DNA from 2 places in the Streptosporangium fragile genome. Region 2 is predicted to be linked to the other one. Evidence: predicted binding sites of a transcription regulator. Region 2 holds the regulator's gene; the other holds the start of a gene.

Region 1 (4,383 bases), on a different contig from region 2:
GTTCCGGGCAGCGTGGGACGACAGGATCACCGAATCCCGGTGGCCGTCGTCGGGCACGTTGGTGGCCGAGGAAGCCGGCCGGGTCGTCGGTTACTCGCGCTTCTACCCCACCGACGACACCGACGACGATCCGGCGGTCGTGGGCATGATCGGTTCCATGTACACGCTGCCCGAGGTCTGGGGCACGGGTGCCGGCAAGGCGCTCATGGCCGGAGTCGTCGACACCCTGGCCGGGGCCGGATACTCCCAGGCCACCCTCTGGGTGCTGGAGGGCAATCACCGGGCCCGGGAGTTCTACCGGCGACAGGGGTGGGACGGGGACGGCGGACTGGTCGAGGAGCGTGGCGACGGTTTCCCCATCACCAAGGTCCGCTATCGCCGCCCCCTGCCCGGCGCACCGGCGCCTTCCTAGCGGCGCCGGTCACGGAGCGGCGGTCGCCGTGCCGCCACGGGGCGGCCGGCGGGTCAGGCGGGGACGCGGCAGCCCAGGCCGCGCAGGACGAAGCCCGAGACGATCTCCTCGGCCTCCTCCGGGGTCACGGCCCCGCTGAGCAGCGGAACCCGCTCGGCGCCGATGACGGCGAGGATGATCCGGGCGGTGGCGGCCACGTCGGCGGCCTGGAAGTCGCCGGACGCCACGCCGCTGTCGATGATGCCGGTCAGGATGCGCTGCATCGGCTCGACGTGGTCGGCCAGGCGCTGGTAGGCGTCGGGGCCCAGGGCCGCCGACAGGTCGGCGGGGCCGGGATGCGGGTGGGCGAGCAGCCCGGCCAGCTGGAGCCTGACGAACACCCGCAGCCGTTCGGCGGGGGTGGCACGCTCGGGCAGCTCCCGCTCGTAGCTGTCGATGAAGTAGTGGGTCACCCGCTCGGTGAAGGCCAGCAGCAGCGCGGCCTTGTCGGGGAAGTAGTTGTACAGGACGGTGCGGGTGATGCCGGCCTCGCTCGCCACGTCCGTCATCGAGATGGTGTCGATGCCCTGTTCGCGGGTGAGGCGCGAGACCGCCCGCAGGATGCGTTCCTGCGTCTGGGCGCGGTGCTCGCCGATGGTCGCGGCCGAAATCCGGGGCATCGTCCCATGGTCGCACAGTGTCCGGCACCGCGGGCAGGCTGTGAGCGTTCGCGGGCACCCGTGAGCGCCCGGGTTCGTGCCTGTGAGCGCCCGGGCCCGCACCCGTGAGCGCCCGGGCCCGCACCCGCGCGGACCGGTACCCGCGGGGCGGTGACCGGTCGCCGCGCCCCGGTGCCGGACACGCGGGAACGCTCCGGCGCGCCATGGCGCACCGGAGCGTCGCGTGCCGCGGGAGCGGGGATCGCGGAAGGGGTTCCCCGGTCTCAGGCGGCGAGCTCGGCCCGTGCCACCCGGCCGAGTTCGGCCAGGACCTCGGTGTTGAGAAGGTAGGCGAGCTTGGTCTCGCGGACCAGCCGCCGCTTCTCGGCCTCGTCGAGGGGCAGCGCGTCCAGCCGGGCACGGTACTCGTTCTTGAAGCGGGGCAGGCTGCCGATCCCGTCGAAGAGATAGAAGTCGACGCCGCCGCCCGGCCGGTAACCGTAGATCTTCTGCAGCTCCATCCGGATGAACTGGCCCCCGGACAGGTCGCCCATGTAGCGGGTGTAGTGGTGGGCGATGTAGCCCGCCGGCCAATCGGCGACCTGGTTGATGCGGGCGACCAGGGTCAGCGTCGGCTTGGACGGCTCGATCCGGGACCGCCAGCCGGACCCGTAGATCGTCTCCAGGTCACGGACCAGCGCCTCCTCCCGGTAGAGCTCGGGGAAGACGAAAGGCGCGGCGACGGGGTCGGTGGCGAGCGCGCGGGAGGCGCTCTCCAGGGCGACGTAGGCGAAGTAGTGCTGGGCGACCATCTCGCCGTACGCCTCGGGGCTGAGCCGGCCCGCCATCAGTGCCTTGAGGTAGCCGTCGTCCTCGGCGGACTCGTGCTCGCCCCAGGTGGCGTTCCTGAGGACTTCGGAGAACGGCGAATCACTCATGATCACTCCGCGACGAGGGGGCCTTTCATGACACAGTGTCACAAAGGGGGCGGCACCTCGTCAAGCTGATGACGACACCCTGTCATTAAACGTCATCGGAGTGCTCCGGCGTCGACCTGCGACGCGCGCCGGCCGCCTCGGGCGCGTCCGGGAAGCCACACCGATGCCGGCAGCTGGCGAACAGCGGGAGCCAGGCCGGCCGGCGCGGAAGCCGGGCGGGTTCGTCCGGCGCGGCCGAGGGCGGCCAGGGCGGGGTTGCGCAGCGACCGGCTGCCCGGCTCGAAGTAGTCGCTGTGCCCGGAGACGGGCGGGTCGCGGCGTGGAGCCGCCACCGGGCGCCGGGGCGGGCCGGTGTCGCGTGGAGGTGGCCCACCAGGTGAATTACACAATTACGATCGCTCACAGCGAACACGCTCAAGCCTGGGAACAATCTGGGACTCCTGTTAATTGAGTCTGTACAACTCAACCCTTGGAGTGCACATGAGTGAGAGCTTGATCCTCCCGGTCCTGCCGCTCGACGACGAGGTCGTGCTGCCGGGCATGGTGGTACCGCTTGACCTGTCCGAGACCGAGGTCCGGGCCGCGATCGACGCGGCTCAGGCTCTCGCTGACAACAAGCCCGCGGTGCTCCTCGTTCCCCGCATCGACGGCAAGTACGGCCCGGTGGGCGTCAGGGCGGTGGTCGAGCAGGTGGGCAGGCTGCCCGGCGGCGAGCCCGCCGCCGTCGTGCGCGGCGTCGACCGCGTCCGCGTGGGCACCGGCACGACCGGTCCCGGCGCGGCCCTGTGGGTGCAGGCCACCCGCATCACGCCCGTCGCCGCCGGCGAGCGCGCCCACGAGCTCGCCAAGGAGTACAAGGCGCTGGCCACCACGATCCTGCAGAAGCGCGGCGCGTGGCAGGTCGTCGACGCGGTCAACCAGATGAACGACCCGTCGATCCTCGCCGACAACTCCGGGTACGCCCCCTGGCTGACCACGCGGCGCAAGGCCGAGATCCTCGAGACCCCCGACCCGGCCGACCGGCTGGAGAAGCTGGTCGAGTGGTCGCGCGAGCACCTGGCCGAGCTCGACGTGGCCGAGACGATCCGCAAGGACGTCCAGGAGGGCATGGAGAAGCAGCAGCGCGAGTTCCTGCTCCGCCAGCAGCTCGCCGCGGTCCGCAAGGAGCTCGCCGAGCTGAACGGTGACACCTCCGCCTCCGAGGAGGAGGACTACCGTTCCCGCGTCGAGGCCGCCGACCTGCCGCCGAAGGTGCGCGAGGCGGCCCTCAAGGAGGTCGACAAGCTGGAGCGGACCTCCGACCAGTCGCCCGAGACCGGCTGGATCCGCACCTGGCTCGACACCGTCCTCGACATCCCGTGGAACGAGCGGACCGAGGACTCCTACGACATCGCCGCGGCCCGCGAGGTCCTCGACGCCGACCACACCGGCCTCGACGACGTCAAGGACCGCATCATCGAATACCTGGCCGTCCGCGGACGCAGGGCCGAGAAGGGCCTCGGCGTGGTCGGCGGCCGCCGCAGCGGCGCGGTCCTCGCGCTGGCCGGTCCTCCCGGGGTCGGCAAGACCTCGCTCGGCGAGTCCGTGGCCCGCGCCATGGGCCGCAAGTTCGTCCGCGTCGCCCTCGGCGGCGTCCGGGACGAGGCCGAGATCCGCGGGCACCGGCGCACCTACGTCGGCGCGCTGCCCGGCCGCATCGTCCGCGCCATCCGCGAGGCCGGGTCGATGAACCCGGTCGTGCTGCTCGACGAGGTCGACAAGGTCGGCTCCGACTACCGCGGCGACCCGACGGCCGCCCTGCTGGAGGTGCTCGACCCGGCGCAGAACCACACCTTCCGCGACCACTACCTGGAGGTCGAGCTCGACCTGAGCGACGTGCTCTTCCTGGCGACCGCCAACGTGCTGGAGGCCATCCCCGGCCCGCTGCTGGACCGCATGGAGGTCGTGACGCTCGACGGCTACACCGAGGACGAGAAGGTCGCCATCGCCCGCGACCACCTGCTCCCGCGCCAGCTCGACAAGGCCGGCCTCACCGCCGAGGACGTCGTCCTCGGGGAGGACGCGCTGCGCAAGCTCGCCGGCGAGTACACCCGCGAGGCCGGCGTCCGGTCCCTGGAGCGCTCGATCGCCAGGATCCTGCGCAAGGTCACCGCGAACGTCGCGCTGGGCGAGGCGGAGCTGCCCGTGACGGTGGACGACCTCGTCCCCTACCTGGGCCGTCCCCGGCACGTGCCGGAGTCCTCGCTGCCCGAGTCGCGCCAGCGCACCGCGGTGCCCGGCGTGGCGACCGGCCTGGCGGTCACCGGGGCGGGCGGCGACGTCCTGTACGTGGAGGCGTCCCTGGCCGACCCGGAGACCGGCGACACCGGCCTGACGCTCACCGGCCAGCTCGGCG
Region 2 (4,383 bases):
GCTCCTCCATCCTCATCCGGTCGACGTTCCGCTGGAGCTGGTCGATCTCCACGGGACGGGAGTCGATCTCCATGCGGAGCCGGGAGGCCGCCTCGTCGACGAGGTCGATCGCCTTGTCCGGCAGGAACCGGGAGGTGATGTAGCGGTCGGAGAGCGCCGCGGCGGCCACCAGCGCGCTGTCGGCGATCTGGACCTGGTGGTGCGCCTCGTAGCGGCCCTTGAGGCCGCGCAGGATGGCGATGGTGTCCTCGACGCTGGGCTCGCCCACGTAGACCTGCTGGAAGCGGCGCTCCAGCGCGGGGTCCTTCTCGATGCGCTCGCGGTACTCGTCCAGCGTGGTCGCGCCGATCATCCGCAGCTCGCCGCGGGCCAGCATGGGCTTGAGCATGTTGCCGGCGTCCATCGCGCCCTCGGCGGCGCCGGCGCCGACCATGGTGTGCAGCTCGTCGATGAAGGTGACGACCTGGCCGTTGCTCTCCTTGATCTCGCTGAGGACGGCCTTGAGGCGCTCCTCGAACTCGCCGCGGTACTTGGCGCCGGCGACCATCGCGCCGAGGTCGAGCGCGATCAGACGCTTGTCGCGCAGGCTGGAGGGCACGTCACCCGCGACGATCCGCTGGGCCAGCCCCTCCACCACGGCGGTCTTGCCGACACCGGGCTCGCCGATGAGGACGGGGTTGTTCTTCGTCCGGCGGCTGAGGACCTGGACGACCCGCCGGATCTCCGAGTCACGGCCGATCACGGGGTCGAGCTTGCCCGCCCGCGCCCGCTCGGTCAGATCGATCCCGTACTTCTCCAGCGCCTGGTAGGTGTCCTCCGGGGTCTCGCTGGTCACCCTGGCGTGCCCGCGCACCTTCTCGAAGGCGTCGAGCAGCGCGTTCGGGGTGGCGCCGCGCGACCTGAGCAACTCGGCGATCGGACCGCCGTCGGCGGCGAGACCGACCAGGAGGTGCTCGGTCGAGACGTAGTCGTCCTCAAGCTGACGGGCCCGCTGAGCCGCGGTGTTCAGCACGGTGAGCAACTGCCGGGAGCTCGACGGGGCGCTGACCGTGGCGCCCTGCGCCTTGGGCAGGGCCGCGAGCTGCTTCTCGGCCTCGGTCCGCAGCTGCTTCCAGTCGGCGCCCACCGCCTCCAGCAGGGGCACGGCGGTGCTGCCCGACAGCGCAAGCAAAGAGGTGAACAGGTGAGCCGGGGCGACCTCGGGGTTGCCTTCGGCGGCCGCCCGCCGGATGGCGGAGGACACCGCCTCCTGGCTCTTCTGGGTAAGTTTGTAATCCATGCTTGTGGCCTCACTCTGTGTCTGTGGCGACGCTGCGTTCACGGCGACGCTGCGCGTCGCGGCTCGGGTGCTCTGACCCGGCTCCTTCCCTCGTCGCCGGCGCACCCTCGCGGACTCCCGCGCTCCTCGGTCCGGTCGCCGGTGTGCCCGAAGGGCCCAAACAGTCGCCGGTGTGCCCGAACAATCCCCAAACAGTCGCCGGTGTGTCCGAGTGGTCCTCAAACAGTCGTCTGTGTGTCCGCAGGTCGCTTCTCGGTGCGGTCGCCGGTGTGTTCCGGACGAGAATCCCTCGGTCCGGTCGCCGGTGTTCCCCTGTGGTGGACACCCCCCGATGTCTCGCAGAGTCAGGCGGGTGGCAGCTGGTACTGGATCAGTGCACGGATCATGGCCATCTCCGCGCGCAGGCGCTCGTTCTCGTCACGCAGGCGCAGAGCCTCGTTCTCCAGGGTCAGGATCCTTTTGATGCCCGCGAGGTTGATGCCCTCCTCCTGGGAGAGCCGCTGGACCTCGCGGAGCATCACGATGTCGCGGGTGGAGTACAGGCGGCCGCGCCCGGCCGACCGGCCTGGACTGACCAGGCCGAGACGGTCGTACTGCCGCAGGGTCTGCGGGTGCAGACCCGACAGCTGGGCGGCCACCGAGATGACGTATACAGGAGTGTCGTCCGACAGATCGAAGTAGTTGGCGTCCATGGCTACTCGCTTCTGGCCTGTTGGATGAGGTCCGCCCGCGGGTCGACACCCGCGGTGGCGTCGCGGAACTCCTCAAGGGCTCCCCGTGCCTTGTCCTCCAGACGCTGCGGCACCAGGACCTCGATCGTGGCGAGCAGGTCGCCCTTGGTGCCGTCCTTGCGGGTCACACCCCTGCCCCGCACCCGGAAGGTGCGGCCGTTCGGGGTGCCCTCGGGGATGCGCAGCGTGACCGGCATGCCCTTCAGGATCGGCACCTTGATCTCGGCGCCCAGCGCCGCCTCGGTGAAGGTGACCGGAACGGTGATCGTCAGGTTCTCACCCGTCCTGCCGAACACCGGGTGCGGCTTGACGTGGATCAGCACGTACAGGTCGCCGGCCGGGCCGCCGTTCTCACCGGGCGCGCCCTTGCCCTTGATCCTGATGCGCTGGCCGTCGCCGACGCCGGCCGGGATGCGCGCCTGGATCGTGCGGGTGCTCTTGCCCCGCCCGCTCCCGTCGCACACCGGGCACGGGTCGTCCACCAGCAGGCCGCGGCCCTTGCAGTCGCGGCACGGCTCGGAGAAGGCGAAGTTGCCCAGGTTGCGGCTGGCCGCCCCGGTGCCCTCACAGGTCGGGCAGACACGCGGGGTGGTGCCGGCCTTGGCGCCGGTGCCACTGCATGCCGCGCAGGCGGAGGAACTGGTCAGGCGGAGCGAGACCGTGGTGCCCTCCACCGCCTCGGAGAAGGAGAGCGTGACCTCCGACTCGACGTCCTGGCCCCGTCGCGCCCTGGTGGTCGTCCCGCCGGGACGGGTCGTGCCGCCCCGGTTGAACAGGCCGCCGAAGATGTCGCCGATGCGGTCTCCCGCACCCTGCTGGCCGGTGCCCCCGAACAGGTCCCCCAGGTCGAAGGGGAACCCGCCGCGGGGAGCCCCCCCGCCCCCCGCGTAACCGCCGAGCCCCGATCCGAACAGCGTCCGCGCCTCGTCGTACTCCTTGCGGCGCTTGGTGTCGGACAGGACGTTGTAGGCCTCGGAGACCTCCTTGAACTTGGCGGTGCTCTCGGAGTCCGCCGAGCTTCCGGGGTTGGCGTCGGGGTGGTGCTGCCTGGCCAGCTTCCGGTACGCCTTCTTGATCTCCTCGGCCGTGGCGGTCTTGGGCACACCAAGGACGGCGTAGTAGTCCTTCTCCAGGTAGTCCTTGGTGCTCATCTATGTTCCTTCTCAGAGAGATCAGATATGGGGGGTGTCAGTTTTCGTCCGTGTCGGACGTGGCCGGCGCGGCGGGCTCCTCGGGCTCGGCGACCGAGACCCTGGCGGGACGGAGCACCCGCTCGCCGATCCGGTAACCGGGCTGCAGGATCTCCACGCAGGTCGGCTCGGTGACGTCGGCGGAGTAGCTGTGCAGCAGCGCCTCGTGCACCGTCGGGTCGAACGGCTCGCCCTTGGTGCCGAAGGTGCTCAGCCCCAGCTTGCCGGTGACCGCCTCCAGCGACTCGCTCACCTTGGCGAAGCCGCCGGTGAGCTCGCCGTGCTCGCGGGCCCGGCCGATGTCGTCGAGGACCGGCAGCAGCTCGGCCAGCACGCCGGCCACCGCCTGCTCCTTGACCGTCGCCCGGTCCCGCTCGACGCGCTTGCGGTAGTTGGAATACTCGGCCTGAAGACGCTGCAGGTCCGCGGTGCGCTCCGCGAGCTGGGTGGCCAGTTCGATCGATGCGAGGTCGGAGGCCAGGGAGGAGGACTGCTCGTCCTGCCCCCTGGTCGCCTGCCCTTGCGCGTCCGACGGGCTCGCCTCGCGTGCCTGCCCCGTCTCCGGGTCTATCTTTCGGTTGTCGCGGATCACCGGCTCCTCCCCGGAACCGTTCTCGCGCGTGCTCACGCTGGTGCTCCCCTCGGCTTTCCGAACGTCACTTGCCGCCGTCGCGCTTCGGCTCTTCGTCGACGATCTCGGCCTCGACCACGTCGTCGTCCTTGCGCTCGCCCGCGGCGTCACCCTGCGGGGCGCCGGTCGGGGCCTCGGACGCCTGCGACTGGGCGTAGATGGCCGAGCCCATCTTCTGGCTGACCGTGGCGAGCTTCTCCGCGGAGGCGCGGATCGCGGCCGAGTCGGTGCCCTCCAGAGTCTTCTTCAGCTCGGAGACGGCGTCGTTGACCTCGGTCTTGATGTCGTCCGGGATCTTGTCGCCGTTCTCGTTGAGGAACTTCTCGGTCTGGTAGACGAGCGAGTCGGCGTTGTTGCGCGTCTCGGCCTCTTCGCGGCGCTTCTTGTCCTCTTCGGCGTAGGACTCGGCCTCGCGCATCATGCGCTCGATGTCGTCCTTCGGCAGCGCGGAGCCGCCGGTGATCGTCATCGTCTGCTCCTTGCCGGTGCCGAGGTCCTTGGCGGAGACGTTGACGATGCCGTTGGCGTCGATGTCGAAGGTGACCTCGATCT

The links. The regulator HspR, encoded in region 2, represses chaperone genes until heat shock. The targets are predictions, from matches to a motif close to ANTTGAGTCNNNNNGACTCAANT.
Region 1: lon (endopeptidase La) is a predicted target of HspR. The motif match lies at 2,434-2,456, and genes of this name have one in related genera.

The regions. Positions count from the first base shown of each region.
Region 1 is NZ_BAAAVI010000007.1:37,018-41,400, forward strand. Features, by position in the region: gene ABD841_RS06735 (GNAT family N-acetyltransferase) at 1-412, shown strand, start outside; gene ABD841_RS06740 (TetR/AcrR family transcriptional regulator) at 466-1,071, opposite strand; gene ABD841_RS06745 (biliverdin-producing heme oxygenase) at 1,335-1,988, opposite strand; gene lon (endopeptidase La) at 2,469-4,383, shown strand, end outside.
Region 2 is NZ_BAAAVI010000016.1:137,062-141,444, reverse strand. Features, by position in the region: gene clpB (ATP-dependent chaperone ClpB) at 1-1,279, opposite strand, end outside; gene ABD841_RS13540 (heat shock protein transcriptional repressor HspR) at 1,624-1,971, opposite strand; gene dnaJ (molecular chaperone DnaJ) at 1,974-3,161, opposite strand; gene grpE (nucleotide exchange factor GrpE) at 3,199-3,828, opposite strand; gene dnaK (molecular chaperone DnaK) at 3,857-4,383, opposite strand, start outside.